DNA from 3 places in the Massilia sp. LXY-6 genome. Region 3 is predicted to be linked to each of the others. Evidence: predicted binding sites of a transcription regulator. Region 3 holds the regulator's gene; each other region holds the start of a gene.
What was found. Region 3 encodes sigma-54, which starts transcription at its own class of promoters, with help from an activator protein. Its sites were predicted from a motif close to TGGCANGNAANCTGCTTT; they were not measured.
Positions count from the first base shown of each region.

Region 1: a site for sigma-54 is predicted at 2,215-2,232, ahead of ACI48D_RS25360 (PEP-CTERM sorting domain-containing protein). Genes of this name have one in related genera too.
Region 2: a site for sigma-54 is predicted at 10,164-10,181, ahead of ACI48D_RS22130 (TldD/PmbA family protein). Genes of this name have one in related genera too.

Region 1 is NZ_JBKFGF010000083.1:9,755-14,519, reverse strand. Features, by position in the region: one part of gene ACI48D_RS25365 (IS3 family transposase) at 8-287, shown strand; one part of gene ACI48D_RS25365 (IS3 family transposase) at 287-1,260, shown strand; gene ACI48D_RS25360 (PEP-CTERM sorting domain-containing protein) at 1,474-2,169, opposite strand; partial or broken gene ACI48D_RS25355 (Arm DNA-binding domain-containing protein) at 3,000-3,163, opposite strand; gene ACI48D_RS25350 (hypothetical protein) at 3,525-4,004, opposite strand; gene ACI48D_RS25345 (hypothetical protein) at 4,055-4,726, opposite strand; gene ACI48D_RS25340 (CHAP domain-containing protein) at 4,707-4,765, opposite strand, start outside.
Region 2 is NZ_JBKFGF010000054.1:35,005-48,470, forward strand. Features, by position in the region: gene ACI48D_RS22090 (aminotransferase class V-fold PLP-dependent enzyme) at 1-1,411, shown strand, start outside; gene ACI48D_RS22095 (outer envelope protein) at 1,567-2,466, shown strand; gene ACI48D_RS22100 (CehA/McbA family metallohydrolase) at 2,563-4,224, shown strand; gene ACI48D_RS22105 (TMEM165/GDT1 family protein) at 4,269-4,844, opposite strand; gene ACI48D_RS22110 (serine hydrolase) at 4,979-6,631, shown strand; gene ACI48D_RS22115 (hypothetical protein) at 6,636-7,574, opposite strand; gene ACI48D_RS22120 (trypsin-like peptidase domain-containing protein) at 7,577-9,112, opposite strand; gene ACI48D_RS22125 (class I SAM-dependent methyltransferase) at 9,193-9,966, opposite strand; gene ACI48D_RS22130 (TldD/PmbA family protein) at 10,291-11,928, shown strand; gene ACI48D_RS22135 (TldD/PmbA family protein) at 11,944-13,281, shown strand; partial or broken gene ACI48D_RS22140 (TldD/PmbA family protein) at 13,397-13,466, shown strand, end outside.
Region 3 is NZ_JBKFGF010000021.1:123,632-137,097, forward strand. Features, by position in the region: gene ACI48D_RS10950 (KpsF/GutQ family sugar-phosphate isomerase) at 1-897, shown strand, start outside; gene ACI48D_RS10955 (KdsC family phosphatase) at 897-1,427, shown strand; gene lptC (LPS export ABC transporter periplasmic protein LptC) at 1,441-2,049, shown strand; gene lptA (lipopolysaccharide transport periplasmic protein LptA) at 2,078-2,647, shown strand; gene lptB (LPS export ABC transporter ATP-binding protein) at 2,644-3,435, shown strand; gene ACI48D_RS10975 (RNA polymerase factor sigma-54) at 3,438-4,925, shown strand; gene hpf (ribosome hibernation-promoting factor, HPF/YfiA family) at 5,011-5,376, shown strand; gene ACI48D_RS10985 (enoyl-CoA hydratase/isomerase family protein) at 5,478-6,563, shown strand; gene ACI48D_RS10990 (3-hydroxyacyl-CoA dehydrogenase family protein) at 6,656-7,573, shown strand; gene ACI48D_RS10995 (GntP family permease) at 7,704-9,107, shown strand; gene rapZ (RNase adapter RapZ) at 9,198-10,058, opposite strand; gene hprK (HPr(Ser) kinase/phosphatase) at 10,118-11,053, opposite strand; gene ACI48D_RS11010 (PTS sugar transporter subunit IIA) at 11,070-11,552, opposite strand; gene queF (NADPH-dependent 7-cyano-7-deazaguanine reductase QueF) at 11,896-12,726, opposite strand; gene ilvA (threonine ammonia-lyase, biosynthetic) at 12,849-13,466, opposite strand, start outside.

The sequences.
Region 1 (4,765 bases), on a different contig from region 3:
ATAGCGAATGAGTGAAGGTAAGAAGCGCAGGACGCATTCGGCGGAGTTCAAGGCCAAGATTGGCCTGGAAGCGGTTCGCGGGGTGAAGACGATCAACGAGATCGCGCAGGAGCACAACGTGCATCCGCAGTTGGTCACGCAATGGAAGAAGGAGATTCTGGAGAACGCGAGCTCCTTGTTCGATACCAAGCGCGGCCCGAAGCCGGTGGACGAGAGCAGCCCGGAGGACAAGCTCTACAGCGAAATCGGCCGGCTGAAGCTGGAGACGGACTGGCTCAAAAAAAAACTGGGGCTGTAAGTCGCAACGAGCGCATGGACTGGATCGAGCCTGCCCTTGCGGGCCTGCCGTTGACGCGCCAGTGCGAGCTCGCTGGTGTCCCGAGAGCGACGGTGTACCGAAGGCTGGAGGCGATGGTCCGCCAACAGCATGAGGACCAGGAGGACAACGCGCTGCGCGTCCTGATCGACGAGGAGTACACCAGTCGGCCGTTCTACGGCAGCCGGCGCATGGTGGTGTTCTTGCGCGGCCGAGGACACCGCGTCAATCGCAAGCGCGTGCAGCGCCTGATGCGGGAAATGGCTCTGGCAGGCATGGCGCCGGGCCCGGCGACGAGCAAACCGCATCCGCAGCACAAGGTCTATCCGTACCTGCTGCGTGGAGTGGCGGTCACGCGGCCGAACCAGGTGTGGAGTACGGATCTGACCTATATCCGACTGGCGCGTGGTTTTGCCTACCTGGTGGCGATCATCGATTGGTACTCGCGCCGGGTGCTGGCCTGGCGGATCAGCAACAGCATGGACGCGTCATTTTGTGTGGACTGCTTGGAAGAGGCCTTGCGCCACCACGGCAAGCCCGAAGTGTTCAACAGCGACCAGGGTTCGCAGTTCACCAGCGACGTGTTTATCGGCGTGCTCAAGCGCGAAGGCGTGGCGATCAGCATGGACGGGCGCGGGCGGGCACTGGACAACATCTTTGTCGAGCGCCTATGGCGTAACGTGAAGTACGAGGACGTGTACCTGAAGGGCTACACCAACATGGCCGAGCTGACAGTCGGTCTGGCGCAGTACTTTGCGTTCTACAACGCCGAGCGGCCGCATCAGGCCCTGGGCTACGGGACGCCAGATCAAGTTTACCGTGCTGGCGTCGGGGGCGGTGCGCCGATCATCGACAAGTTCGGCGACGCGGTGCTCGAGCATGCGCAAGATAGCATTACGGGGCAGCGCCGGGCAGCTGCTGAGGTAGAAACGGACATAGCTTAAACTCGCCGGCTGATTGTCTTGACTGATGGGTCCACTTTAGACAGTCCAGACGCAAGATTGTGCTAACCACACTTGGAACTGGTCGGTGCTGTGCTTGAATTTAAATTGCGTGATCTTCTACGAATACACCTGCCATGGAGTGACTGATCGAAAAATCGGCCGAGCACAATAGATTTCGGCCGGTTCAGATTTCCAGACTGGATCAAAGCGAAATTAAACTTTCTGCTTTGAAAACTTCCGACGAGCTGCCGTCGTGCCTAGCAGGCCTAGTCCAAGAAGCGCCAAGGTTCCTGGTTCTGGCACCTCACTACCAGGGCCTGGCTCGGTTGGGCCTCCAGCAATCGCCGAACCAAAAGTGATATTGTCAAACGCGATCTTATTGACGGTGCCGCCAAAATCGATCGAATGTGCAATGCCCGCGAAACTTACACCTACCGGAGTGAAATTGCAATAGTCGCCGGTCGGATCTCCGCTGCATCCATTGTTATACTGTGATGCTAAGTTGATCGAGCCAAGCAGTTTACCTGTCGCGTTTAAACCATCATAGACGTTAACTACTGCCGCTTCAGAAGAGCTATAGAAAAACGAAAATCCAGTATCGAAGCCGGCTGAACTGTTCAGAATCGCGCTTCCGGTCAGGAAAAACATGACAGTATTCGGCGAAGGTTCATTAGCGAAATTTCCGCTGCCGCCGGCATCCGCATCTATCACTGCTAGCGTATTTGAACCAAATTCAATGCCGTAATTGGTTCCACTATTCCCATTGCCGTCCGTTCCCCCATTGTAGAAATTAAGCACTGAGGCACCGTTCCCAATGCCTTCGAAGGTAAGTACGGTAGGTGCAGCGGAAGCGCTAGCTACAGCCGTAGTGAAGAAAAAAGCTAATGCAAGTTGAATTTTATTCGGCATGGATATTCCCTTGTATTGTGGAGGTTTTTGTGCTGCGCGAAGTAATTAGCAATATGCGTGCCAACAAATTAAAGAAACGCTAAGCAATTGAATAATAAGGTGCTTCTTATCAATTCTTAAAAACTTACTCTTGCTTTGGTTTATTAATTGTAAGTTTTATCGACATCGTATTTTATTTACAAATATTAACAATGTTAAAATAATTAAAGAGTTTTAAAGAGTTAATATTTATTTATAAGCGGAATTATTCTTGCCTCGGCTGCTGCGTAATCAGTCAAGAAACCCTGCTTCTTGCGGCAGTGTGAGCGTGGACGAGCATGCGCGCACTCATGCACAGACGGCGGCGGTCAGCTAATCCGCTAACCGACGGGCTGTTGATAAGCGGATTAGTCGGATTAGCGACGTGCGCCGCCTTCGCATCATCCCGTCCAGGGATGCGGAGACGGAAGGTCACAGGCGAACCTCGTGCTGGGGCTACACGTTGGTCAAGCGCAGGGCTTTACCCAGGTAAAACTCCATCAGGACTGCCGCGCGTGGCATCCATCTTCGGTCACGGTGGTCGCCGCGGGATCGTTCATCACCGCGAGGACTACGGCGATGCGGGCGAGGTGCTCGGCGGCTTTGCTTGCTAAGCCGCGGACCTCACGCAGTTCGCCAGCGATTGCCTGTTCGATCTAATTGTGCTGGTCGATCCACAGGCCAGCGGTACTCTGCGGGTATGAAATCAGACAGCGCGAGAACAAACCTTGGTCCTTCAGGATCGGAGATGGGCAGACTGCCAAGCGAGGGGATCAGGTCTTTCTCCAGCCAGCCGCTCACTTTTATGAAGTGCCTAAGGCGAGCGTGCGCTGCTTGCCGAGGTAGCGGTACGCGAGGCGCCAGTACTTTCCGGTCGCGCTGACATGCAGGTACATCCCGTTGAAATCAGCATACTTCTCGCCGTTGGGCCACCGCGGTGCTTCACTTGTCGTACGAAGGTGTCGGTTAGGACCATCGCTCATCCTTGGGATGTTGGTACCAGCACGTCGCCGGCATTGGCGATACCAAGAGAAGTACCAACAATTGGTCGATATACGATGATACTTCTTGTTACTGAGCAAGACAGCAAAAAGCCCGCAGTTCATAGGAAATGCGGGCTGATGATACGATGTAAAACCGGGTAGTACAGTGTTGTGGTGCCTCCGGCCGGAATCGACGAGTCCGCTAGAAGCAGCGTGGCTGCTGGGTTTTCTTGGCAAGCTCATCTGTGACGTGGATACACGCATGGATACATAGCTGTTCAGAGTTAGGGGGCGGTTTTCGTTTGCGGAAGCCCGCTGACTACTTGGACCCTCGTCGCGGATCTGCGTTCACTGTCAGTCGGCATCAATATTCCAATCCGGTCGTTGCTCCAATAGTATTTCCGCCTCCTGAAAACTGGCGACAACCTGGAGCGTGTCCGTATCGTAGAGTTCCTGTAGACCGGCGAAGTGCAAGCCGGCACATCGCAATACCAAACGACGGCCTCCGTCCCGGAATGCAAAGTCGCTGCTCGCTGGGCCACACGGAAGGCGATGCACTCGACCTTGCCGATATATTCTGACTTCGTCGGACAGGGCTTCTCCTTCTTTGTCCTTGTAGCCGACGCTCCAGGCGACTGAATGGCGGTCCGGTGCCATCACTAAGTTGATCGCTGGAAAGCCATCAATTAAGGAAGCGCGGTTGCTTGCATCTATCACGTGGACGCGTCGCAAACGGTCCAAGTACGCGCGCTTCAGCGTACTTGGAGGCATAGCGGCGGAAATTGACACGCGGGCCACTAGCATGGCAAAGATGATCCAGCGGATACTTCGCATGTTTATTCCGGTATGAACTGACACCATGAAGTCCAGAGCTACACGCCACATCACGAACATTTCACGTGACCGCGCCAACTCAAGTTACCGGACGGCGAACGGGATAACGTTACTACGCCGTGGGTCTTGGAAGATGTGCAAACAAAGCGTGCCGTAAGCTTGCTCTGATTGTTCCATTGGGGATGATCGAACGTGGATATGACAGAGTCGATCCCGTCCACCTTGGCGGTTGTCCCAGCGTAGCCCTTCCATTTGGCCTTTCCTGCGGCATCGTAGACCGTCCAGTTCTCACCATCTACGCCATCTTCCTGTTCGATCGCCAGGAATTCCTTTTCGTCTGGCGAGAACAAGACGGTATGCCCGGCATGCATCAACCGCCCAGTGTCATCGAACAAAAGATCCCCCGAGTAAAAGTCTTCATCCATCCTCTCGATCAGATGAGCCTTGGCTTGAGGGGCGTAGCCGCAGTAGCGCCAGCGCAAGCCGCCCATCTCTTCATATGGCGGCTTGTCGACAAATCGCTTCGCTCCTTTTGCCGTGATAACCTCCAACACATGCTTTTCCACGCGACGCGCACCCTTGGGCGCTTGTCCCAGCGCAGTCCGCTCGACCTTTGCTGTTTCGCACGAAAGAGTGGACTGAGACTCCCTGCACAGCACTGCGGTACTGGCCAAGGCAAGCGTTGCGCAAACAAGCGCTCGACTAATGACGGTAGATGACATATGCCGGTTTCTCCTCGCGATACTCTTTACCTGGCCAGA
Region 2 (13,466 bases), on a different contig from region 3:
CGCGCCGTACACGCCCCTGATCATCGGCGGCGGCCAGGAAGCGGGCCAGCGTTCCGGCACCGAAAACATGGCCGGCATCGCGGCGCTGGGCGCGGTGCTGGCCGCGCTGGAACAGGGAGACAGCTTCCGCACGCACGCCGAACTGGCGGCGATGCGCGCACGCCTGGCGGAAAGCTTGGTTGAGGCCTTCCCCGGCATCGTGTTCAACGCGCCCTTCGAGCTGACGCTGCCGACCACCCTGAACTTCGCGGTGCCGGACATGGCGAGCAAGGACCTGCTCGACCTGTTCGATGCCGCCGGCGTGCGCGTCAGCGCGGGCTCGGCCTGTTCGGCGGCGAAAGCCGCGCCCAGCTATGTGCTGGAGGCGATGGGCCTGCCGGCGTGGCGCACCAGCGGCGCGGTGCGCCTGTCTTTCGGGCCGCTCGCGACCGACGCTTTCATCGATGAAGCCTGTGCGCGGATCCGCCGCTGCGGCCGGGCGGCGCGCCATCCGGCTCTGGCACCGTCGACGTTCAGCGGCGACAGGAGCGGCCTGCTGCAGGTGAGTGCCGGCGGGCGCCACGGCTGGATCCTGTTCGATGCCGACGCCGCTACCTGCGTGGCGATCGATCCACCGGCCGGCATGGCGGCGCGGATCGCGGCCCAGGTCCGGGGCAGCGGCCTGCGCATGCTGGCGGTGCTGGGCACGGACGCCGATCCGGCCGGTGCCGAAGCCCGCGCCGCGCTGCGCGCAGCCCTCGGCCTGGACACCCATGCAGCGGACACGCTCGGCTGGCCGCGCGCCGGCGCCGGCGTTGGCTCCATCACGCTGGGCGATGGCAGCGCCGCCCCGGCGATCGCGATCGGCGATGAGGTGCTGGTAAGGCTGGCAGGCGGAGATGGCCGCGGCGCCGTGTTCCTGGCCGGCCGCGCCCGCGACGGCAAGCTGGGGCCGGCGGCGGTGCGCCTGGCCTTTACCGGCGGGCTCATGATCGGCGAGGCAGCGCCGCATGGCCTGGCGCGCCTGGTCGACGGCGGGTCGGTGCTGTGCCATGGCCTTGACGCCGGCGGCGCGCCCTGCACCACGGCGCAGGGGCTGCGTACGGCGCCGGCGGGGCCGCTGCAGCAGCTGCAGCCGGAGCGGCTCGATGCCTTCCTGCGCGCGCACGAGGACGCGCTGCTGGTCGACGTGCGCGAAGCCTGCGAGCTCGAAGCGGGCACGGCGCACCTGCACGGCATCGAAGCGCAGGCGGTGCCGCTGTCGCGCCTGGCCGAACACCTCGGCCACTTCCTGGCGGCGCCGCGGCGCCCGCTGGTATTCGTCTGCCGCAGCGGCAACCGCAGCGCGCGGGCGGCGCTGTGCCTGCAGCGCCTGGGCCATGCGCAAGCCTGGAGCCTGGCCGGCGGCCTGGCCCTCGCCCCGGCCGCATAAGAAAGTCCGCGGGGCGGCAGCGTCGCCTGCCGCGCATTGCGCCGGCGGGGCTTTGGCGCGAATACGACAAGTAGCTGCCGGCCGTGGCGGCTTCCAGCTACACTAGCGTTATCCCGTCATTACAATAACCCCCCTTACTAAAAATCGAGAAAACGATGAGCGAACGTACAAGCGTCGCGGCCCTGGCCGCGTTCGGATTGTTGACTGTGGCCGCCAGTACGGCGCTGCCGGCCTATGCCGCCGACTGGAGCGACACGGCGATCAGCTGGCGCTACGGGCAGCGCTTCCGCGAGCCCTTCAACCCGGCCGACATCAAGAAGAACATCTTCGCGCTGACCCACGCCAGCGGCTACAAGTACGGCTCGAACTACTTCAACGTCGACCTGCTGCAGTCCGACAGCAATGACCCCGGCTCGCTGAACCAGACCGAAGGCGCGCAGGAAGCCTATATCGTCTACCGCCACACGCTCGACATCGGCGCGCTGCGCGGCGCGCCCATCGCCTACGGTCCCGTGAAGGGCCTGGGCCTGGTGCTGGGCTTCGACTGGAACACCAAGAACGACGTCGGCTACAACTCGCGCAAGCGCATGCTGGTCCTGGGACCGACCCTGATGTGGGATGTGCCCGGCTTCCTCAGCACCGGCATCCTCCTGATCCGCGAGAGCAATGCGCCGAGCGGCGCCTTCCCGCCGATTTCCCAGGTGCGCAGCCGTTATACCTACGACTACCACCCGATGCTGTCGGCCAGCTGGGGCATCCCGGTCCCGAACAGCTGGGCTGGCGGGTACGGCGCCGGCTGGTCCTTCGAGGGCTACCTGAACTATATTGCCGCCAAGGGCAGGGACGAGGTCGGTAACCCGACCGGCGCCGAGACCAACCTCGACATGCAGCTGATGTACGACCTCGGCAGCCGTTTCGGCCAGCCGAAGAACCGCTTCCGCGTCGGCGTCGAATACCAGTTCTGGAACAACAAGTTCGGCAACACGGCGGCCACGACCGGCAACCGCGGCCAGCGCGCCAGCACGCCGATGGTTCGCGCCGAATACCACTTCTGATCAGTCTATGTTTTTGTCAATTAAATAATAATAAATTGACATCATCATGAGCCGGTGATCAAGATGGGGGAATGATGCAATTGCAAAAATTGCATCATGAAAACCTCATCCCTTTCCCCATCCCCGGCCTGGTCCCGCTGCCTCATCCTGGCAGCGGCCAGCTTTTGCAAGCTTGCCGCCGCGGTTCCTGTCCCGCACGAGCACCAGGAGTTCGAGGCGATGCTCGATGCGCCCTACCACGGCGAAGGCCGCGGCCTTGATGCGCGCACCTTTACACTGTCCTTCGATTACCCGGGCCTGCGCGGACACCGCAAGCTGCGCTGGCACCTCGCATTGGTGGCGCCGGGCGGTCGGGAGGTCGCGCGCTGGCAGGGCGGGACCCTGTCCGGCCGGCCGGTCGACGTACCGGTGCGCTGGCCGGGGCGGCTGGGGAACAGGTTGGCGAACCGGCGGCCCGCACCCGGCGTGTACCGGGTGCGCCTGCGCGCCGCAGCGGGCAGCGAAGAGGTCGAGCAATCCTGGGACATCGCCGTCGGCAGCCCGCCGGTGCCCGCACTGCCGGCCTTCGCTCCGCTGCCCGGCCGGCACACCGTCCTGCAGGCTGCGCCGGCGGCGGGCGCGCTGCCGTACACCGTCTATTACGGCAACCTGCACAGCCAGACCCGCGACAGCGACGGCGGCGGCGCCCTCGATGATTGCCGCGGCGCGCAGGACCCGCAGACCGCGCCCTTCGGCCCGGACGCCGCCTTTCCCTACGCCCGCGCGCATGGCCTGGACATGCTGATGGTCTCCGAGCACAACCACATGTATGACGGCTCGGACGGCACCCGCGCCGATGCCGATCCGGCCGCCGCCAGGGCGCTGTACCAGGCCGGCCTGCAAACGGCACGGGACTTCAACGAACAGCACCGCGACTTCCTGGCCCTGTACGGCATGGAGTGGGGCGTGATCAGCAACGGCGGCCACCTGAACATCTTCAACAGCGACCAGCTGCTGGGCTGGGAAAGGAACGGCAAGGGTGAACTGCTGGCCGACACCGCCACCGCGCGCAGCGACTACGGCGCGCTGTACACGCTGATGCGCAAGCAGGGCTGGATCGGCCAGTTCAATCACCCTTCGCTGAACGACCAGTTCAAGGTGGATGGGGTGCCGCTGGCTTACACGGCGGACGGCGACGAAACGATGGCGCTGTGCGAGGTGATGAACACGTCGGCCTTTTCGGCCAACGACAAGGAAGCGGAAACCCGGCGCAGCAACTTCGAGGCGGCCTGCAACAAGCTGCTGGAAGCGGGCTACCATGTGGCCTTCAGCAGCAACCAGGACAACCATTGCGCCAACTGGGGCGCCTCGTACACCAACCGCACCGCGGTGCTGGTGCCGAACGGCGAGCCGCTGACCCGTGACAGCTTCGTCGCCGCGGTCCGCGCGCGGCGCGTGTTCGCGACCATGGACAAGGAATCGCAGCTGGTGTTTACCGCGAACGGACACTTGATGGGCGAGCGCTTCGACAACCGTGGCGCGCTCCAGCTGTCCGTGCAGTTCGCGAACGGCGCCGGGCGGCGCGCGGCGGCCATCGCGATCATGGAAGGGGTGCCGGGCCGGAACGGCGCGGTGAGCCAATTAACGCTTGATGCGTCGTCGACTGTCACGCCGGCGCCGGGCCAGCATTTCTACTATGTGAAGCTGACCCAGGACGACGGCAAGGTATTGTGGTCGGCGCCGGTGTGGGTCAACCAGCTGGCGGAAGAGCAGCCTTAGAGGCTTGGCGCATCAAAAGCCGAGCGCATCAAAAGCCGAGCGCATCAAAAGCCGAGATTTCTGCCGAGGCCGAACAAGGTGGCCAAGCCCAACACCAGGAAGATCAGGGCCGCGATGCCGTGCACGAGCCTCAAGGGCACGCGCCCGGCGATGCGGTCGCCGAAGTACACGGCCGGCACGTTCGCCAGCATCATGCCCAGCGTGGTGCCGGCCACCACCGCTACCGCACTGGAATAGCGCGCAGCCAGCGCCACCGTCGCGACCTGGGTCTTGTCCCCCATCTCGGCCAGGAAGAAGGCGATCACCGTGGTCAAAAAGACGCCGAAGCGCGCCGGCGCCGCTTCTTCCGCATCGATGTCGTCCGGGACCATGACCCAGGCGGCCATGCCGATGAAGGCCAGGCCCAGCACCCAGCGCATCACGTCGGGGCCGAGCAGCTTGCCGACCAGTGCCCCGACCGCGGCGGCGAAGGCGTGGTTGGCGATGGTGGCGGCAAAGATGCCGAACACGATGGGCAGCGGACGGCGGAAGCGCGCGGCGAGCAGGAAGGCCAGCAGCTGGGTCTTGTCGCCGATTTCGGCGAGGGCGACGATGCCGGTGGAAACGAGGAAGGCGTCCATGTGAAGCGACAGGGCGGGAAAAGCAAAGGCGCGATCATAGCAGAGGCGGGCGCTTTCTAGCATGCATTGAAAATGCTATCCTGCTGGCGCCTGCTTATTCAGCTCAGTCTCCAAGGAATCCCACAGTGCACTCCATGAACCGCATCGCAGCAGCCCTCCTGATCGCATTCTCCGGCGCCGCCCTGGCGCAGGCTCCGGCTCCGGCCGCTGTCCCGGTGTCGACCGCCGCGGTGCCGACCGCCGCGGTATCGACCGCCGCGGCAGCGCCCCAGCTCTCCTACCTCGGCAGCGACGTCGAACGCGTCATGAAGCTGTTCGACGTGCCGGGTATCGCCATCGCCATCGTGAAGGACGGCCAGGTGCTGACTGCGCGCGGCTTCGGCGTGCGCAAGCTGGGCGCGCCCGACAAGGTCGACGGCAAGACCCTGTTCGAAGTTGCCTCGAACTCGAAGGCCTTCACCGCCGCCGCGCTGGCGATGCTGGTCGACGAGGGCAAGCTGGCCTGGGACGATCCGGTCACCAAGCACTTGCCGGATTTTCAAATGTACGACGCGTATGTCACCCACGAGATGACGGTGCGCGACCTGCTGACCCACCGCAGCGGCCTGGGCCTGGGCGCGGGCGACCTGCTGTGGTGGCCGACCACCAGCTTCTCGACCGACGAGATCATCCACAAGCTGCGCTATATCGCACCGAGCACCAGCTTCCGCAGCAGCTACGCCTACGATAACCTGCTGTACATCGTGGCCGGCAAGATCGTCGCCGCGAAGTCCGGCAAGACCTGGGGCGAGACCATCCGCGAGCGCATCCTGACGCCGGTCGGCATGGCCGGCACCACCACCAGCCTGGCGGAAAACGCCGGCAATCCGAACGTCGCCAACGCCCACAGCAAGATCAACGAGAAGATCGCCGCCGTGAAGGCGATGCCGGTGCCGAACGCGGTCGGCGCGGTCGGCATCAACACCAACGCCGAGGACATCGCACGCTGGATGAACGTGCTGCTGGCGGGAGGCAAGCTGCCCGCAGGGGCCGGGACAAGTGCGGACGGCAAGGAAGCACGCCTGTTCAGCGCCAAGCAGGCGCGCGAGCTGTGGACCGCGCAGACGCCGATGCGCACCGGCGAACCGAACGCCAAGCTGGCCGGTACCAAGGCCAACTTCGCCGCCTATGGCCTGGGCTTCCAGTTGCGCGACTATCACGGCCGCCTGCTGGCCCTGCACAGCGGCGCGCTGCAGGGCTTTTATTCAAAAGTGGTACTGGTGCCGGAAGAGAAGCTTGGCATCGCCATCCTCACCAACGCCGAAAGCGGCGGCTCCTTGAACGCGCTGCAGTGGCAGCTGCTGGGGCGCCTGGTGGACAAGGATGACAAGACCGACTGGATCGGCGCCGTCGCGTCGGTCGAGGAAGAGATGCACGCCAAGGAAAAGGCGCGCCTGGCCAAGACCGGCGCCGCGCGCGCGGCGAAATCCCAGCCTTCGCTGCCGCCCGCATCCTACGACGGCGACTACCAGGATCCGTGGTACGGCATCGCCACCATCAAGCACGTGGGTGGCAGGCAGGTGCTGTCGCTGTCGCGCACGCCGGACCTGACCGGGGAACTGGAGCACTTCCAGCACGACACCTTCATCGTGCGCTGGAAGGAGCGCAACTTCAACGCCGACGCCTACGTGAGCTTCGCGCTGAACCCGGACGGCAGCATCGAGCGCATGAAGATGCAGCCGATCTCCACCGAGACCGACTTCAGCTACGACTTCCAGGATCTGAACTTCACGCCCGTGAAGAAGTGACGAGCTAGATAGGCGGCACCGGATTGAAGCCTGAAACCGCCCGGTACTTGCCGCTGCCGTAGCGCAGCACCTGGCGCTGGTCGATCGCGACCGGCGGCGCCAGGTGGGCTTCGGCGCGGCTCATCGCGCCCTGGTAGTGGATGACGAGGTCGCCCGGCTGGCCGCGCGAGGCCTCGATGGTCCAGCCGCTCTCGATGGCGTAGCAGTCATGGCTGTCGGTGTGGGCGCCCTCGGGCAAGTGCGAGGAGACCGGAACCGGTTCCGGCGTATGCGGCTTCACCAGCGGCTGCAGGCGGCGCGCGCAGTCGGCCGCGCTGTCGGCATTCAAGCCGGACAGTGCCATCTCGACCGCCGGCTCGCGCCGCACGGCGCCTTTCTCCACTTCGTACAGCGCCATCCAGGTGCCGCAATACCCGTCCCAGCAGCTTCCGTATTCGATGCCGATGCCCTGGCGCTGCTCCGACAGCGTGACCGCGCGCACGTTCGCCGTGCCGTGGAAGCCGCGCCAGGCAAACACTCCCTGGCGCCCGGCCACGACCCAGGCGGTGCCACGCTGCTCGAACCGGTAGGACGCCAGGGCCATCGGCGTCAGCTGGCTGACCGCCGGCTTGCCGTCCTCTCCGGCCGGCGCCAGGCCGGCGACCAGCATGACGCGCCCGGGGGCCAGGCGCAGCACCAGCTTGGGTTCGGCGATCACGCGCGCCGGTCCGGCGCTCCAGCCGTCGCGGCCGGCACCCGGCGCAGGGCCGGGCAGGGACACGGTCTGCACGCGCGCGGCCGTGCTGTCGGCCCAGCCCGGAAAGGCCAGGGCCATCAGCTGTGCCGGCGCCGGCAGCGCGGCGGATGCGGCGGACATATGCGAAGGCGTGGCGCCGGCGCCCAGCACCGACGCTGCTGCGAGGGCGGCGCACAGCCGGGTGGTCCGCTGCTGCAAATGGGGCATATTCAGATCTTCTTGCCGTTCCAGATTTCCATCATGTCCGGCGAGCCCTGCGAACGGATTCCGTTGTCGGACAGGATGTTCTCGGTGGCGTCCAGCATCTCCTTGCGCGGCAGGACCATGGTCTCGCCTTCGCGCTGGGCGAAGCGCAGCACCAGCAGGTCGTCCTTCAGGTCGCGCAGCAGGGCCACCAGATGGCGCAGGCTGCGCACCGGCACGCCGTTCACCGACTCGACCACCGAACCGAAGCGGTTGCTGTAGCCCGCCGTCAGCTTGTGCGGGAAGAACGGCGAGCTGATGACCACCAGCTCCTCGTGCTGGGCGTCCGGCGCGTCGCCGCGGCGCGTCACCAGCGGGCTGGCGTTGAAGCTGAAGGCGTTCAGCGCCGCCGCATTCGTGTTCATGAAGGCCAGGTATTCCGTGGTGGCGCGCGAGAACACGATTGGGCCATACACGAAATAGGACGGGTAGCCGCCGTTCAGGTCGGGAATCAGGAGCTGGCGCGGGCCGCCGGCCGGCACCTGCACCTGCAGGGTCTTGCCGCCGCGGACCACGGTCAGCGGCACCTTGCCGTCCTTCGCGACCTGCTGCACGCGGTACTGGAAGCGCACGCGCAGGTTCGGGCCCAGCTTGACCATGCCCTGGTTATCGACCGGATAGTCGCCAATGCGGGTGATGAGGTCCCATTCCTTCAGCGGATAGGCAGGGTCGGTGCTGTGGGGGCGGTGCACGATCGCGCCCTCGACCGACTTGTCGAGCTTGAGGTACTGGCGCAGGACCGGGTTTTCCAGCGTCTGGATGGAGTCTAGCAGCAGCGGCTTGCCGTCGTAGCGGCCGTCCGCGATGTCGCTCAGGAACAGTTCGACCTCCTCGTTCGGGATCACGTAGCCGATGTTCTGGGCATTCGCGACGCCGGAGAAGGCCAGACCGATCATGCGGTCGCCGGCGATCACCGGACCGCCGCTGTTGCCGGGGTTGATCGGCGCGTCGATCTGGACCCGCAGGCCGGCGTTGCCGAAGCCGTAGGGGACGAATTCGACGCGCGAGACGATGCCCTTGGTGATCGACAGCGAGCTGCCGCCGACCGGATAGCCGTAGGCGAACACCTGCTCGCGCACGTCCGGCAGCACGCTGGCGCGCGGCAGCGCCGGATGCTTGTCGAAGAAGGATTCGTCGTCGAGCTTGAGCACGGCGAGGTCCATGCCGCGCGCCACCGCCACCACCGTGGCCCCGACCTTGTCGCCGTCCTCGCTGGCCTGCACCTGCACCTGGCTGGCATAGCCCACCACGTGGGCATTCGTGAGAATGCGCTTGCCCTCGATGATCACGCCGGAACCGGTGACGTCCTGCGGCGTGGCCTTGGTCCACGGCTTGTACGGGTCGGGCCGGCGCAGCGTCGAAAAGATCTTGACGACCGAACGTTCGACGCGGGACGAGATGGCGGGCGCGGTCGGCGCAGCCTTGGCATCCTTGTCCTGGGCCTGGGCGGCGAGGCTGGCGGCAGCGAGCAGGGCTGTGGCAGCGATACGAGAAAATGTCATGCGTTTCTTTAACTTAAAAAATTGCTGGTTGACTATACACCGGGCGGCCCCATAAAAGTTCACAAATATTCACCAGTGCGTCACATTGTTGGTTTTACGAACTTGAGCGTCATGCGGTCGCTCTCGCCGATGGCCTGGTACTTCGCGCGGTCTTCGTCGCGGTTGGCGAAGGTCGGCGGCAGCGCCCACACGCCGCCCTTGTGGTCGGCATTGTCCTTCGGGTTGGCGTTGATCTCGGATTTGCCGGCCAGCTTGAAGCCTGCGCTCTCGGCCATCTTGATCACATACGACTCGTGGATGTAGCCGCTGGAAGCCTTGGCGTCCTGCGGCATGGATTCCGGCAGGCGGTGATCGGTCACGCCCAGCACGCCGCCCGGCTTCAGGCTCGTGTAGATGGCCTTGAACATGTCCTTGACCTTGTCGTCGCCCAGCTCGACGAAGTTGTGCACGTTGCGGAAGGTGAGCACCATGTCAACGCTGTTTGGCGCGGCGAAGTTGTAGATGGCCTTTGGCGGATTGAAGCCGCCCCGCACGACCTTGTCATACACCGCCGGGTTGGACTCCAGCATCGTCTTGGAGATGAGGCCGCCGCCGATCAGCTTGCCGTCCTGGCGCAGGTAGGGTGCCAGGATCTCGGTGTACCAGCCGCCTTCCGGCAGCAATTCGACCACCGTCATGCTCGGCTTGATGCCGAAGAAGCTCAGGGTCTCGTACGGGTGGCGATACGCATCGCGCGCCACGTTGGCGGCGCTGCGGTGGCTGCCGGCAATCGCCGCGCGCAGTTGCGTGTCGTCGGCCTGCGCGGTGCCGGCCAGGCCGGCCGCAAGCAAGGTAGCGAGGATGAATCGTTTCATGTTCGGGTCTCCAGGATCGGTGGGTGCCGGCGCCATGCCGGTTCTGCTGGCGATCATCGGCCAGTCGATAATTGTCGTCAAGTAAAGATTGCATATACATCAAATGCGTCCGCGCGGACACTGTCCGGACACGCCGCGGACACGTGCAAGCCGGACACTGGACGGCTCCCGCATCCGCAAACATGGCCTCAAGCGCTTGGCATAAAGATTGCCTATTCAAAAACTTTGCTTGCTGATATGGTTCAGCAGCACAAGACAAAGTAGAAGCGCAGCATAACAAGAGCGGTCCGTCCGCCGGGCCACTGTCCACCTCAGGAGACGTCAATGGAACGCCGTACTTTCCTCAACATCAGCGGCCTGGCTTTCGGCTCGATGCTGGTGCCCGTATTCGGCCGCGCGATCGCCGCCGAAGAGCTGCTCAACCCGATGCCGGCCGCCGCCAAGAAGATGTTGGCCGACACCGCGCTGGGGGCCGCCACCAAGGCCGGCGCCAGCTATTGCGACGTGCGCATCGGCCGCTACCTCAACCAGTACGTGATCACCCGCGACCTGAACGTCGAGAACGTGGTCAACACCGAGTCGGCCGGCATCGGCGTGCGCGTGGTCTGCAACGGCGCCTACGGCTTCGCCGCCACCAACGACATGAGCCCGGACGGCGTGGCCGGCGCGGCGCGCCAGGCGGTGGCGATCGCCAAGGCGAACGCCAGGCTGCAGTCCGAGCCGGTGCGGCTCGCACCGGTCAAGGGCATGGGCGAGGTGTCGTGGGCCACGCCGGTGGTCAAGGACTGGCGTACGGTGCCGATCAAGGAAAAGGCCGAGCTGCTGATCGCCGCCAACAAGGCCGGCATGGACGGCGGCGCCAACTTCATGCAGTCGATGCTGTTCCAGGTGAACCAGCAGAAGTACTTCGCGTCCACCGACGGCTCCTACATCGACCAGGACATCCAGCGCCTGTGGGCGCCGCTGACCGCCACCGCGGTCGACAAGGCGACGGGTAAATTCCGTTCGCGCCAGGGCTTGTCGGCGCCGGTCGGCATGGGCTACGAATACCTGGCCGGGCGCAAGGAAGACAAGATCAAGGCCGCCGGCGGCGTCGCCACGCTGTACACGAAATCCTATGACATCGTCGAGGACGCGCGCGCCGCGGGCCGCGACGCCAAGCGCAAGCTGAGCGCCAAGAGCGTCGCGCCGGGCAAGTATGACCTGATGCTCTCGCCCGAACACCTGTGGCTGACGATCCACGAATCGGTCGGCCACCCGACGGAACTGGACCGCGTGCTGGGCTACGAGGCCAACTACGCCGGCACCAGCTTCGCCACCCTCGACAAGTGGGAGTCGAAGAAATTCAACTACGGATCAAAGCTGGTGAACATCGTGGCCGACAAGACCACCCCGGGCTCGCTCGGCAACGTCGGCTACGACGACGAAGGCGTCCAGTGCAAGCGCTGGGACATCATCAAGGACGGCGTGCTGGTCAGCTACCAGGCCACGCGCGACCAGGCCCACATCATCGGCAAGACCGAATCGGACGGCTGCTCGTACGCGGACAGCTGGAGCAACGTGCAGTTCCAGCGCATGCCGAACGTGTCGCTCCAGGCGGGCACGAAGAAGATGACCCCGGACGAGATGGTCAAGGACATCAAGAAGGGCATCTACATCGTCGGCGACGGTTCGTTCTCGATCGACCAGCAGCGCTACAACTTCCAGTTCGGCGGCCAGCTGTTTTATGAGATCAACAACGGCAAGATCGGCCAGATGCTGGAAGACGTGGCCTACCAGTCGAACACCCAGGACTTCTGGAATGCCTGCACCGCGCTGTGCGACGAGCGCGACTGGCGCATGGGCGGCTCCTTCTTCGACGGCAAGGGCCAGCCTCCGCAGATTTCCATCGTGTCGCACGGCGCCTCGACCGCGCGCTTCAACGGCATCAACGTCATCAACACCGCCCGCAAGATCGGCTAAGGCAGGGAGCACACCATGACCATCCTGACCCAGGAACAAACCAAGCATATTTGTGACCGCGTGCTGTCGCTGTCCAAGGCCGACGAATGCAGCGTGACCGTGGAAGGCAGCCGCAAGGGCAACATCCGCTTCGCGCGCAACGCGGTCTCCACCGCCGGCCTGGCGGAAGACACCGGCATCGCCGTGCAGGTCGCCTTCGGCAAGCGCCAGGGCACCGCCACCATCAACGAGTTCGACGACAAGTCGCTGGAAAAAGTCGTGCGCCGCGCCGAAGACCTGGCCAGGCTGGCGCCGGAAAATCCGGAGTTCATGCCGGCCGTCGCCAAGCAGAACTACCGCGCGTCCGAGACCTTCAGCAAGAAGACCGCCGCGATCGATCCGGAATTCCGCGCCCAGTCCGCGGCCTATGCGATCGAAGCCTGCCGCAAGCAGAAGCTGGTGGCCGCCGGCTTCTTCAACGACAGCACCTCGTTCACCTCGGTCGCGAATTCGAACGGCGTGTTCGGCCACCAGATTGAAACCGGCCTGGACTTCACCTGCACGGTCCGCACCGAAGACGGCCGCGGCTCCGGCTGGGTCAAGCGTTCGGCCACCGACGCTGCGAAATTCGATCCGCGCGAAGCGGCCGACGTGGCGATCGAGAAGGCACTGCGCTCGGTAGACTCCCGGGCGCTGGAGCCGGGCCGCTACACCGTGATCCTGGAGCCGGCCGCGACCTCCGAACTGCTCGGCTTCATGCTGTTCGGCTTCGACGCGCGCCAGACCGACGAGGGCCGCAGCTTCCTGTCGAAGAAGGGCGGCGCCTCGCGCCTGGGCGACAAGCTGTTCGACAGCCAGGTCAACATCTGGGCCGATCCCTGGAATCCGGACGTTCCGGTGCTGCCGTGGGATAACCAGAACCTGATCGCGCGCGAACGCATGGACATCATCAAGGACGGCAAGGTCAATGCCCTGAACTACTCGCAGTACTGGGCCAAGAAGAAGGGCGTGAAGCCGACCGCGACGCCGGGCAACATCATCATGGCCGGCACGGATAAATCGACCGCGGACCTGATCGCCAGCACCAAGAAGGGCATCCTGGTGACCCGCACTTGGTACATCCGCATGGTCGACCCGCAGTCGGTGCTGCTGACCGGCCTGACCCGCGACGGCACTTTCTACATCGAGAACGGCAAGATCAAGTACCCGATCAAGAACTTCCGTTTCAACGAGAGTCCGGTGACCATGCTGAACAACATCGAGGAGATCGGCAAGCCGGTCATCATCGGCGGCGACGAGGTGCCGTTCCAGATGGCGATTCCGCCGATGAAGGTACGCGATTTCAATTTCACGTCGCTGTCGGACGCGGTGTAAAAAGTAATACGTCGTCCCTGCGCAGGCGGGGGCCTAAGTTCTGCATGGGCTGACGAAACGCATACAAACTTAGGTTCCCGTCTTCGCGGGAACGACGGGTATTCTTGGAGATTCAATGGAACGCCGTACCTTCCTGACCCTCGCCGCCGGTACCGCCGGCGCCATGCTGGTCCCCGTCTTCGGCA
Region 3 (13,466 bases):
CTCGGGCAGGACGACAGCCTGCCGCGCGCAGTGGCGCTGATGCTGGCTTGCCGCGGCCGCGTGGTGGTCTCGGGAATCGGAAAATCGGGCCACATCGGCCGCAAGATCGCCGCTACCCTGGCTTCGACCGGCACGCCGGCCCTGTTCCTGCACCCGGCCGAAGCCGCGCACGGCGACCTGGGCATGGTGACCGCGCAGGACGTCCTGGTCGCGATCTCGTATTCCGGCGAAAGCGCCGAGCTGGCGGTCGTCATCCCGGCCGTCAAGCGCATGGGCGTGCCGGTGATCGCCATGACCGGCAAGCCGGGCTCGCGCCTGGCGCAGGTATCCGACGTCCACCTCGACGTCGCGGTCGAGAAGGAGGCCTGCCCGCTGAACCTGGCGCCGACCGCGTCCACCACCGTCACCCTGGCACTGGGCGACGCCCTCGCGGTGGCGCTGCTGGAACTGCGCGGCTTCAAGTCGGAAGATTTCGCCCTGTCGCACCCGGGCGGCGCCCTCGGCCGCCGCCTGCTGACCCATGTGCGCGACGTGATGCGCAGCGGCGACGCCGTGCCGAAGGTCAAGCTGGACGCGCCGCTGAGCAACGCCCTGCTGGAAATCTCGCAGAAGGGCATGGGCATGACCGCCATCGTCGACGACGCCGGCCGCCCGGTCGGCATGTTCACCGACGGCGACCTGCGCCGCCTGATCGAGAAGGTGCAGGACTTCAGCAAGGTGGTGATCGGCGACGTCATGCACGCGAATCCGCGCCGCGTCCATCCGGAGCAGCTGGCGGTCGACGCCGTCGCCGTGATGGAAGAGTTCCGGATCAACCAGATGCTGGTGACCGACGCCGACGACGTGCTGGTCGGCGCCCTGCACATCCACGACCTGACCCGCGCCAAGGTGATCTGATGACTCCGCTGGAACATGTGCAGCGCGCGGCCCGCGTGAAGGTCATGATCTTCGACGTCGACGGCGTCCTCACCGACGGCAGCCTGACCTATAACGCCGACGGCGAGATCACCAAGACCTTCTATGTGCTGGACGGCCTCGGCATCCAGCTGCTGAACCGCACCGGCGTGCAGACCGCGATCATCAGCGCGCGCAATTCGCCGATCGTCGTCAAGCGTGCGGCGGACCTCGGGATCACCCACGTATTCCAGGGCCAGCACGACAAGCGCCTCGCCTTCGCCGAGCTGCTTGCCAAGACCGGCGTGACGGCCGAGCAGTGCGGCTACATCGGCGACGACGTGATCGACCTGCCGCTGTTCACCCGCGTCGGCTTCGCCGTCACGGTGCCGAGCGGCCATCCGGAAGTGCAGTACCGCGCCCACTATGTCACCAAGAACCCGGGCGGACGCGGCGCCGTGCGCGAAGTCTGCGACATGGTGATGCGTGCCCAGGACACCTACGAACAGGCGCTGGCCCCGTATTTTGGATAATCCATCGCAAGCCATGGCGACCACCACCTACGTCAACAAGCGCACCGCGCATCGCTGGCGCCTGCTGGCCTTGATGCTGGCGGGCGTGTTCTTCGCCTTCGGCAGCTTCTGGCTGGTGCAGGTGATGCGCGGCGGCGGCGATGCGCACAACGTCAACGTGGGCAATGATCCCGACTACATCATCGACAACTTCAGCTTCGTGCGTATGTCGGAAACCGGCCAGCCGCGCTACGTGATCTCGGGCAACCGCCTGACCCACCGCCCGGCCGACAACACCTCGGTGATCGACAAGCCGGTCGTGCAGAGCATGAGCACCGACCATCCGCACATGACCATGACGGCGAACACCGCCAACGTCAACCAGGACCAGAACCAGATCGACCTGGTCGGCAACGTCGACATCTCGCGTCCGGGCAGCGCGACCTCGCAGCCGCTGCGCATCCGCACCGAAGCGCTGACCGTGCTGCCGGACGAGGAGATCTCGAAGACCGACAAGCCGATCGAGATGAAGCTCGGCGCCGCCTCGGCAACCGGGGTCGGCATGGTCGCCAACAACGCCACGCAACAGCTGACGCTCGGCGGGCGCGGCCGGATCATCTATCCGCCGCGTGCCGCACGCTGACAGGACAACCTGAAAGGATTCGCATCCAATGAAAAAAATATTCGCTGTCGCCGCGCTCCTGCTGGCAAGCCTCACCGCCACGGCCGAGCGGGCGGATTCCCTCAAGCAGGCCCAGATCGACTTCGACAACGGCCATATCGACGAGGCGACCCAGACCCGTATCCTGACCGGCAATGTCGTGCTGACGCGCGGCACGCTGCTGATTAAGTCGGACAAGGCCGTGATGAAGGAAACCCCCGAAGGCTACATGCTGCTGACGCTGACGGCCGCGCCGGGCAAGACCGCGAGCTTCCGCCAGAAGCGCGACGGCGGCCCCGACCTGTGGACCGAGGGCCAGGCCCAGCGCATCGAATACGACGAGCGCACCGAGGTGGTCAAGCTGTTCTCGAACGCGGTCGTCAAGCAGCTCGAAGGCAAGCGCATGACGAGCGAGGTGAACGGCCCGTTCATCTCCTACGACAACCGTACCGAGCAGGCGAACGTGCACAACGACGCCAGCGGCGCGAGCAAGGCAGGCGGCGGCCGCAGCACCATCATCATCGCGCCGCGCCGTGCCGTGCCGGCTGCGGCACAACCCGCGGGAGCAGCCAAGCAATGACGGATGTCCATGCAGAAGCCGGCGCCATCGCAGACGGCGCCATCGCAGGCGGCAGCACCCTGGTCGTCAAGGGACTGCAGAAAAGCTACGGCAAGCGCCTGGTGGTGCGCGACGTCTCGCTGCAGGTCGCCTGCGGCGAAGTGGTCGGCCTGCTCGGCCCGAACGGCGCCGGCAAGACCACCTCGTTCTACATGATCGTGGGCCTGGTGCCGGCCGATGCCGGTGCCATCGTCATCAACGGCACCGACATCACCAGCCTGCCGATCCACCGGCGCGCCATGCTGGGCCTGTCCTACCTGCCGCAGGAAGCTTCGGTGTTCCGCAAGCTGACGGTGGAAGAGAACATCCGCGCCGTGCTCGAACTGCAGCGCGAGAACGGCAAGCCGTTGAGCCGCGCCCGCATCGACGAGCGCCTCGACGAACTGCTGGCCGAGCTGCAGATCGAGAAGCTGCGCGAGAACCCGGCGCTGTCGCTGTCGGGCGGCGAACGGCGCCGCGTGGAGATCGCGCGCGCGCTGGCGACCGATCCGCGCTTCGTGCTGCTGGACGAGCCGTTCGCCGGTGTCGACCCGATCGCGGTGATCGAGATCCAGCGCATCGTGCGCTTCCTGAAGGAGCGCGGCATCGGCGTCCTGATCACCGACCACAACGTGCGCGAGACGCTCGGCATCTGCGACCGCGCCTACATCATCAACCAGGGCGCGGTGCTCGCATCGGGCCGGCCCGACGATATCATCGCCAACGAATCGGTCCGCCGCGTCTACCTGGGTGAACACTTCCGGATGTAGTCATGAAACAGACGCTGCAACTCAAGACATCACAGCACCTTGCGCTGACACCGCAACTCCAGCAGTCGATCCGCCTGCTGCAGCTGTCCACTCTCGAGCTGCACCAGGAGATCGAACAGGTCCTGGGCGACAACCCGCTGCTCGAGCGCCTCGACGATCCGCTCGACCGTTCCGTGCGCCTGCTGGCGGACGGCGCGATCAACAACGGTTCGTCGACCTCCACCACGCCTGACTCGCCGCCCTCGTCCAGCCAGGGAGAGGAGGGCGGCGGCGGCGGCGGCGAAGCCGAAGGCAGCGACGGCGACAACGGCGACTCCGGCGGCGCCGAGCGCGAGATGGACTGGGGTGAGCCGGGCCGCTCCGGCAGCGGCGGCGAGGAAGAGGACGGCCGCCCGCAGCTGGAAGCCAGCCCCGTCTCGCTGCGCGAACACCTGATGGAGCAGGTGCGCCTGACCTGCATCTCGCCGCGCGACTGCGCGCTGGTCGAGATCGTTGTCGACACCCTCGACGACAACGGCTACCTCGAGGAATCGCTGGACGAACTGCACGCGCGCCTGCCGGCCGAACTGGAAATCGAGTTCGACGAAGTGCGCACCGCCCTGTCGCTGGTGCAGAGCATGGACCCGCCCGGCGTGGGTGCGCGCAGCGCCGCCGAGTGCCTGGCACTGCAGATCCGCCGCATGCCCGGCGTGCCGATGGTGACGCGGCGCATGGCGCTGACCATCGTCGAACGCTACCTGACCTGGTTCGCGCAGCGCGAATTCAACAAGCTGAAGAAGGCCCTCGACTGCGACGACGAGGACCTGCGCGAAGCCCAGGTCGTGATCCGCCGGTGCAATCCGCATCCGGGCGCGGCCTTCGCGTCCGATGTCTCCGACTTCGTGGTGCCGGACGTGATCGTGCGCCGCGCGAAGGATGGCTGGAGCGTGCAGCTGAATCCCGACGTGATGCCGCGCCTGCGCGTGAACAGCCTGTACGCCGCCTTGATGAAGCAGGGGAAATCGGAGTCGCAGCTGGCGGCGCAGCTGCAGGAAGCGAAGTGGCTCATCAAGAACATGCGCCAGCGTTTCGACACCATCCTGCGGGTGGCGCAAGCCATTGTCGAGCGCCAACGGAACTTTTTCTCCCATGGCGCGGTTGCCATGCGGCCCCTTGTTTTACGTGAGATAGCTGATACACTAGGTCTACACGAGAGCACGATTTCTCGGGTGACAACTCAAAAATACATGCTGACGCCGCACGGCATGTTTGAGTTGAAGTACTTTTTCGGGAGTCACGTCGCGACCGAGGCAGGAGGTGAAGCATCCTCGACCGCGATCCGGGCCCTCATCGTACAACTCACAGGAGCAGAAGACCCTAAAAACCCTTTATCCGATAGCAAGATCGCGGAGATGCTAGGGGAACAGGGAATGGTTATCGCACGCCGCACGGTTGCGAAGTACCGTGAGGCGCTGAAGATCCCTCCCGTCAGCCTCCGCAAATCCCTGTAGCTATTTTTAGCAGCAAGCTCTTGCAATAACGCCGTCCGGCGCGCGACCTGCGCATGCCAGGCAGCGCATCTTCAAAGGAGTGTGTATGAATCTCACTATCAGCGGACATCATCTCGATGTAACCCCAGCAATCCGAGAATACGTACAGAACAAGCTCGAACGCATCACCCGCCATTTCGATCAAGTGATCGACTCCCACGTCATCCTCTGCATAGACAATCTCACCGAGAAAGAAAAACGCCAGAAGGCCGAGATCAACTTGCGCGTTGCCGGGAAAATCGTTCACGTTGCGAGTGCCGCACACGACCTGTACGCGGCAATCGACATGCTGATGGACCGACTCGACAGGCAAGTCCAGAAGTACAAGCAGATGCTCCAGGATCACAGTAGTACGCCGCTGAAACGCATGGCCAATGAAGGGGGAGAGGAAGAAGCTGCCGCTGCAGCGTGACGATTCCGCTGGCGCAGCACAGGTAAGGAAGGGCGCATTGGCGCCCTTTTCGTTGTTGGGCGCTAGAATGCCGTTTTCCTTTTCAATCAATAAAAAGAGACATGAGCGAATACGTGCAGACCCGGGTGGCGAACGGCACCGGCGTGATTACCCTGGACCGTCCCAAGGCCCTGAACTCGCTGTCGCTGGAGATGGTGCGCGCACTCACGGAAACCTTGCTGGCCTGGCGCGACGACGCGAACGTCGACGCCGTCGTCATCACGAGCAGCAGCGAGAAAGCCCTGTGCGCGGGCGGCGACATCCGCTTTTTCCACCAGGCCGGCCATGCCACGCCCATGGGCGGCAGTGCCTTGCTGGAAGACTTCTTTACCGAAGAATACGCGCTGAACCACCTGATCCATTTTTATCCGAAGCCCTATATCGCGCTGATGGATGGCGTGGTGATGGGCGGCGGCATGGGCATCGCCCAGGGCGGCCCGGAAACCGGCCTGCGCATCGCGACCGAGCGCACGAAGATGGCGATGCCCGAGGTGAACATCGGCCTGTTCCCGGACGTCGGCGGCAGCCACTTCCTGTCGCACGCGCCGGGCGCGCTCGGCGTGTACTTGGGCCTGACGGGCTTGACCATCGGTGCCGCCGATGCGCTCCATGTCGGCCTGGCCGACGTGTTCGTACCAAGCACCGAACTGGACGCCCTGCACGCGCTGATCGCGAAGACGCCGGGCGCGCAATTGGCGGCCGCGATCCGCGCCTTCGCGGCACCGTTCGCCCCGCAGGCGGGGGCCAGCGAACTGCAGGCCCAGCGCGCGCTGGTCGACCGGCACTTCGGCGCGGCGTCCGTGCAGGCGGTGATGTCGTCGCTGGAGGGCGACGACCATCCCTTCGCGCAGAAAGCCCTGGCGGCGATGCGCCAACGCTCGCCATTGATGATGTGCGTGACGCGCGAGATGCTGGTGCGCGGCGCCACGATGGACGTGGCCGGCTGCCTGCGCATGGAGCGCTCGCTGGTGCGCCGCAACTTCGAGCACGGCGAAGTGCTGGAAGGCGTGCGCGCCCTGGTGATCGACAAGGACAATGCGCCGACATGGAATCCGCCCACGCTCGATGCCGTCACGCCGGAGATGGTGGCGCGCTTCTTCGAGCCGGTGTGGCCGGCGTACGCGCATCCGCTGCGACACCTAGTATAAATACGGTAGTCCCCGCTTTCCGATGACGCAATGCATCATCCCTGCTATCTTTGCGGGTGATGTAATTTGCATAAAGAAATAAAGGAGGCGAAATGACAAATGATCACTTGATCGGTGTCGTAGGCGGCGGCCTGATGGGGGTAGGCATCGCGACGAAGTTCGCCCTGGCCGGCCATGCCACGCTGGTGGTGGAAGCCGACCCCGGCCGTGCTGCCGGCATCCCGGCCGTGGCGGCCGACATCCTGTCCCAGTTGATCGACGCCGGCCTCATCGACGCGCAGGCACGCGATGCCGCGCTCGCGCGCCTGCGCGTGACGAAGGATGCGGGCGAACTGGCCGGCGCGGCCATGGCGATCGAGGCGATTCCCGAAGTCCTCACGGCCAAGCACGCGCTGTATGCGCAGCTGGAAGCCATCATGGCCCCGCACGCCATCATCGCCAGCAATACCAGCGGCTTTCCGCCGGACGCGCTGTCCGAACACATGGCGGCGCCCGGGCGCTTCCTGGTCGCGCATTACTGGAACCCGCCGCACCTGATCCCGCTGGTGGAGGTGGTGCCGGGCAGCGCGACCGCACCCGAGGTGGTCGAGCGCTGCGTCGCGCTGCTGGCCGGTGCCAAAGCCGAGCCGGTCGTGCTGAAGGCCGCCATTCCCGGCTTCATCGGCAACCGCCTGCAATTCGCGGTACTGCGCGAGGCGCTGCACATCGTGCGTTCGGGTGCGGCCACGCCCGAGACCGTGGACGCCGTCATGAAAGCCTGCCTGGGGCGGCGCTACAGCATCATGGGCCCCTTCGAGAGCGCCGACCTGGGCGGCCTGCAGACCCTGATGGGCATCGGCGCCAACCTGATGCCGGAACTCGCCAAGGACGAGGACGTGCTCGAGCTGATGCGCGCCCACGTGGAGAAGGGCGAGCTGGGCGCCAGCACCGGCCAGGGTTTCTACAGCTGGGACGACGCCAGGCTCGAAGACCTGAAGGCGCGCCGCCTGCGCCAGCTCGCCGGCAAATGAATTCGTTGCCGCCTGCGCGGCATGAAGCAAGGAATGTCCCCTGCCCGAAGCTTCGGGCTGTGGGACATGCATCGATACGTCCGGACGGCAGCAACGCGTCCGGACGAGTACAACAATAATGGAGTCTGATTTGTCGTTTCTGATTGTCCTGGCCGCACTGGCCTTCCTGATGGTTGCCGCCTACCGCGGCTATAGCGTCATCCTGTTCGCACCGATCGCCGCGCTCGGCGCGGTCCTGTTCACCGACCCGTCCGCCGTGGCGCCGGTGTTTACCGGCATCTTCATGGAAAAGATGGTCGGCTTCGTCAAGCTCTACTTCCCCGTCTTCATGCTCGGCGCCGTGTTCGGCAAGGTGATCGAGATGTCCGGCTTTTCGAAGTCCATCGTGCAGGCCGCGATCCGCTACATCGGCCGCTCGCGCGCGAACGCCGTGATCGTCGCCGTGTGTGCGCTGCTGACCTATGGCGGCGTGTCGCTGTTCGTGGTGGTGTTCGCGGTGTATCCGTTCGCGGCCGAGCTCTACCGGCAAAGCAATATCCCGAAGCGCCTGATGCCGGGCGCGATCGCGCTGGGCGCCTTCTCGTTCACCATGGATTCGCTGCCGGGCACCCCGCAGATCCAGAACATCATTCCGACCACCTTCTTCAAGACCACCGGCTGGGCCGCGCCGGCGCTCGGCACCATCGGCTCGCTGTTCATCATCGTGGTCGGCCTGTCCTACCTGGAGTGGCGCCGCCGCGCCGCGATGGCCAAGGGTGAAGGCTACGGCAGCTCGCTCGCCAACGAGCCGCAGGAGACGTCCGGCGAAGCGCTGCCGAATCCGCTCATCGCGGTGCTGCCGCTGGTGCTGGTGGGCGTCGCCAATTTCGTGTTCACCAAGATGATCCCGGTCTGGTACGGCGGCGACGCCTACACGGTGCCGTCCGACGTCCTGCCCGGCGTGCACACCCCGGTGACGGCGACGATCAAGACCGTGCTGGCGATCTGGTCGGTCGAAGCCGCGCTGCTGCTCGGCATCCTGCTGGTGGTCGCGACCGCGTTCCGAAGCGTCAGCCGGCGTTTCGCGGCGGGCTCGAAAGAGGCCGTCGGCGGCGCCCTGCTGGCGGCGATGAACACCGCGTCCGAATACGGCTTCGGCGGCGTGATCGCCGCGCTGCCGGGCTTCATCGTCGTGAGCGATGCATTGAAAGGGATTCCGAATCCGCTGGTGAATGCCGCGGTGTCGGTCAGCTCGCTGGCCGGCATCACCGGTTCGGCCTCGGGCGGCATGAGCATTGCGCTGGCCGCCATGTCCGACCTGTTCATCAAGGGCGCGGAAGCGGCCCACATTCCGATGGAAGTGCTGCACCGGGTGGTCGCGATGGCCAGCGGCGGCATGGACACCCTGCCGCACAACGGCGCCGTCATCACCCTGCTGGCGGTGACCGGACTGACCCACCGCGAGTCCTACCGCGAGATCTTCGCCGTCACGGTCATCAAGACCCTGGCGGTGTTCTTCGTGATCGGGGTGTATTACGCGACTGGGTTGGTGTAAGCACCTACGTCGCCCCCGCGCAGGCGGGGGCCCATGCTCATACGTTAGCCGGAACGACGATCATACGTTAGCGGTACCTTGGCAAACGCTTCAGTGCTGCTCGCGATGCCGGACGACCACCCGTTCAGTATCGCCGAAGTAGGCCGCCAGCCGTTCCGCCATGTAGACCGAACGGTGCTGGCCGCCCGTGCAGCCGACCGCCACCGTCAGGTAGCTGCGGTTGTCGGTCTTGAACGAGGGCAGCCATTTCGCCACGAAGGCGCGGATGTCGGCCAGCATCTCGGCGGCCTGGGGCTGGGCGTCGAGGAAGGCGATGACGGGCGCGTCCTTGCCGGTCAGCGGACGCAGCGTCAGGTCGTAGTAGGGGTTCGGCACGGCGCGCACGTCGAACACGAAGTCGGCGTCGAGCGGCACGCCGTGCTTGAAGGCGAACGATTCGAAATACAGGGTCAGCCGCGCGTATTCGACCTCGGCCAGTTCCTTGACCCAGGCGCGCAGCTTGTTCGCCGACAGTTCCGAGGTGTCGATCACGTGGCCCAGCTTCTCGATCGGCCCCAGGCGCTCGCGCTCTTCCAGGATACATTCGATCAATGTGCGGCGCGCAGCCGGGTTTTCGCCCGGACGCAGCTCGTGCGACAGCGGATGGCTGCGGCGGGTTTCGGAAAAGCGCGCCACCAGCGAGTGGGTGCTGGCGGTCAGGTACATCACCTTCACCTCATGGCCCTGCTCGCGCAGCGAACGCACCGTGGCCGGCAGTTCGACCAGCGACTCGGCGCTGCGCGCGTCGACCGCGATGGCGACGCATTTGCTGTCGCCATTGATCGTGTCCACCAGCGAAGGCAGCAGGGGAGGTGGCAGATTGTCGACGCAGTAATAGCCTGCGTCTTCGAGGACATTGAGGGCAACCGATTTACCGGAGCCCGAGATACCGGTGATGAGAACGATGCGCATACGCTGATGATACCGCAACAATGTGTGACTTTGTTGCACCTCTTGGCCGGCGCTCGCGCTTAATCGCCGCTCATCGCCTGGCGTTGACGCTCCATGAACTCCTGCAGCGTGTCGATGCCGCGCAGCTGCAGGATGGTATTGCGTACCGCGGCTTCGAGCAGCACCGCGATGTTGCGGCCGGCCGCGACGGGGATCACGACCTTGCGGATCGGCAGGCCGAGCACGTCCTCGGTCGGGAAGTGGAAGGGTAATCGCTCGACTTCCTCGTCCAGCGCACCGCGCTTGACTAGGTGGACGATCAGCTTCAGCCGCATCTTGCGGCGCACGGCGGTCTCGCCGAAGATCGCCTTGATGTCGAGCAGGCCCAGGCCGCGTACTTCGAGCAGGTTCTGCAGCAGCGGCGGGCAGCGGCCTTCGATCATGTTCGGGGCGATGCGCGAGAACTCTACCGCATCGTCGGCCACCAGGCCGTGCGAGCGCGAGATCAGTTCCAGGCCCAGTTCGCTTTTACCGAGGCCGGAATCGCCGGTGATCAGGACCCCCACGCCCAGCACGTCCATGAACACACCGTGCATGATCACGCGCTGCGCCAGTTTCTTGGATAAATAGACGCGCAGGAAGTCGATCACCTGGGCCGCCGGCAAGGGGGTCGAGAACAGCGGGATGTTCTGCTCGTCGCAAATGGCGAGGATGTCCGGCGGCGTGTCCAGGCCCTGGGCGATGATCAGGGCCGGCGGGCCGCCCGCGATCATCTCGCCGATCATGTGGCTGCGCGAACCGGTTTTCAGGCGCTGGTAGTAATTCAGTTCCTGGTGCCCGAACACCTGGATGCGGCCCGGGTGGATCAGGTTCAGGTGGCCGACCTGGTCGGCGGCCGAGACCGCGTCGCCCGAGATCAGGCGCTCGCCGCCGGGGAAACCTGCGAACCAGCCGAGTTGCAGGCTGTCGCGATTGTCGTCGTACAGCCTTTGGATGGTCAGCGGAGTCTGGAGCATGAAATTTTCGGTAAATTCAACCCAGGGCCTGCAGGCTCGGTTGCCAGTTGATGATGCGCTCGTGGACCGAGCGCGGATCCGGGTCGGTAGCCAGGGCGGTGCGCACCGCTTCGTCCGAGAACAGTTCGGCGATCTCGGACAGGATCTCCAGGTGCTGCTGGGTCACGTGGTCCGGAATCAGCAGGAAGAACAGCAGGCTCACCGGCAGGCCGTCGGGCGATTCGAAGGGAATCGGCTCGGCCAGGCGCACGAAGGCGGCCAGCGGCGACTTCAGGCTCTTGCTGCCCTTGATCCGGCCATGCGGCACGGCCACACCATGGCCGAGACCGGTCGAACCGAGGCGTTCGCGCGCGAACAGGTTATCCGAGACCGTCGAGCGGGCGATGCCGCAGTTGTTCTCGAAAATCAGGCCGGCCTGTTCAAAGGCGCGCTTCTTGCTCGACACTTCCAGATCAAGCTGAACGTTCTCGAGCGAGAGGATTTTGCTTAAATTAGTCATAACACGCTTCGTATTGCGGTGCACCCAGGTGCTTGCGAGCGGGAATTATAGGCTTGTTTTATGGCCGTGTAATTCGATTTCGCGTCTGTACGACTGGGCGTTCGCGATCCTCATGTAGTCGTGCACAATTTCCGCTACGAAATTCCAAATTTCGCGCACGGAAAGGCTTATTTCAGGCCCATCTTTCGTATTTTCTAGCCGAATCTTGCCAAGCTGCCCAGTGTGGGGCATGGCGCGACGCGCTGGTGACGTCGCTTTGATGCCACGATTCTGTCGCTGGAAACGCACACTAGATGGGGGCGATGCGTGGGTTTTCTATACAACCCGCGCATGGCACAGAATCTTACTGGCGGGCAGTGCGCAAGTTGGGCGGTTTGCCGGTGCTGAAATTGGCGCGCCAGGGATTGATGTCGAGCCCGCCACGCCGGGTGTAGCGGGCATACACGGCCAGCTTGTTCGGTTTGCAGTGGCGCAGGATGTCGGTAAAGATGCGCTCGACACATTGCTCATGAAATTCGTTGTGCTCGCGGAAGCCGATCAGGTAGCGCAGCAGGCTTTCCTGGTCGATCTGCGGACCGACGTAATGAATCTGCACGCTGGCCCAGTCCGGCTGGCCCGTCACCAGGCAATTCGACTTCAGCAGGTGCGAGACCAGGGTCTCCTCGACCGCGGCTTCGTCGTGCCTGGCGCTGAGCAGTTCCGGTGCCGGCGCATAGTTGTCGACTTCGACGTCGAGGCGGTCCAGCAGCAGGCCTTCCAGCTCGCCCATCTTCAGTTTGCCGAAGTCTTCCGGCAGGGTCAGCGCCACGTGCACCGGCGCGCCGAAGGCGTTCGACAGGTCTTCGCGCAGCAGGGCCAGCAGGGCATCCGTGTTCGCCAGACGGGTCTGGTTGAAGGAGTTCAGGTACAGCTTGAACGACTTCGACTCGACGATGTTGGGCGAATCGCTCGGCGCGGTAATCGTCGCGATCGCCACCTGCGGCTTGCCGCGCATGTTCAGCCACGACAGTTCGTAGGCGTTCCAGATGTCGACGCCGAAGAAGGGCAGGGTGCCCTTCAGGCCAAGTTCGTCGCGCTTCTGTTGACGCGGGATGGGAAACAGCAGCTCGGGCGCGTACTGGGTCTGGTAGGCCGAGGGCTTACCGAGCGGCGATTGATCAGGGGTATTGGTCATGGTTCAGTCTCGATACGACGGACTTGACGCGGGATCGCCGCGCCGGCAAAGCCGCGTATCGTACACCTTTATCCCAATTGATGCGCCGCTTCCGCGTGGGCATCATGCGCCCACGCGTGACCTTACAGGAACAACTTGTAGACCGGGTTCTGCGTCTCGTCCCAATGCCGGTAACCGAGGCTCGCCAGGAATTGCCGGAACTCATCCATTTCTCCGGCCGGCACCTGCAGTCCGACCAGGATGCGGCCGACGTCGCCACCCTGGTTGCGGTAGTGGAACAGCGAGATATTCCAGTTCGGCGCGATGCTGTCGAGGAAGCGCATCAGCGCGCCCGGGCGTTCCGGGAATTCGAAGCGGTACAGCAACTCGTCGTGCGCCAGCGCGCTCTTGCCGCCGACCAGGTGGCGGATGTGCAGCTTGGCCAGCTCGTCATGCGTGAGGTCGAGGGTGCGGAAGCCGTGTTCCTCGAAGGTGCGCGCCAGCATGCCGGATTCGCTGCGACTGCCAATTTGCACGCCCACGAAGATGTGGGCTTCGCGCTCGTCGCTGATGCGGTAGTTGAATTCGGTGACGTTGCGCGGCCCCACCAGCGCGCAGAAGCGTTTGAAACTGCCGCGCTGCTCGGGGATGGTGACGGCGAACACCGCCTCGCGGTCCTCGCCGACCTCGGCGCGCTCGGCCACGAAGCGCAGGCGGTCGAAGTTCATGTTGGCGCCGCAGGCGATCGCCACCAGGGTCTC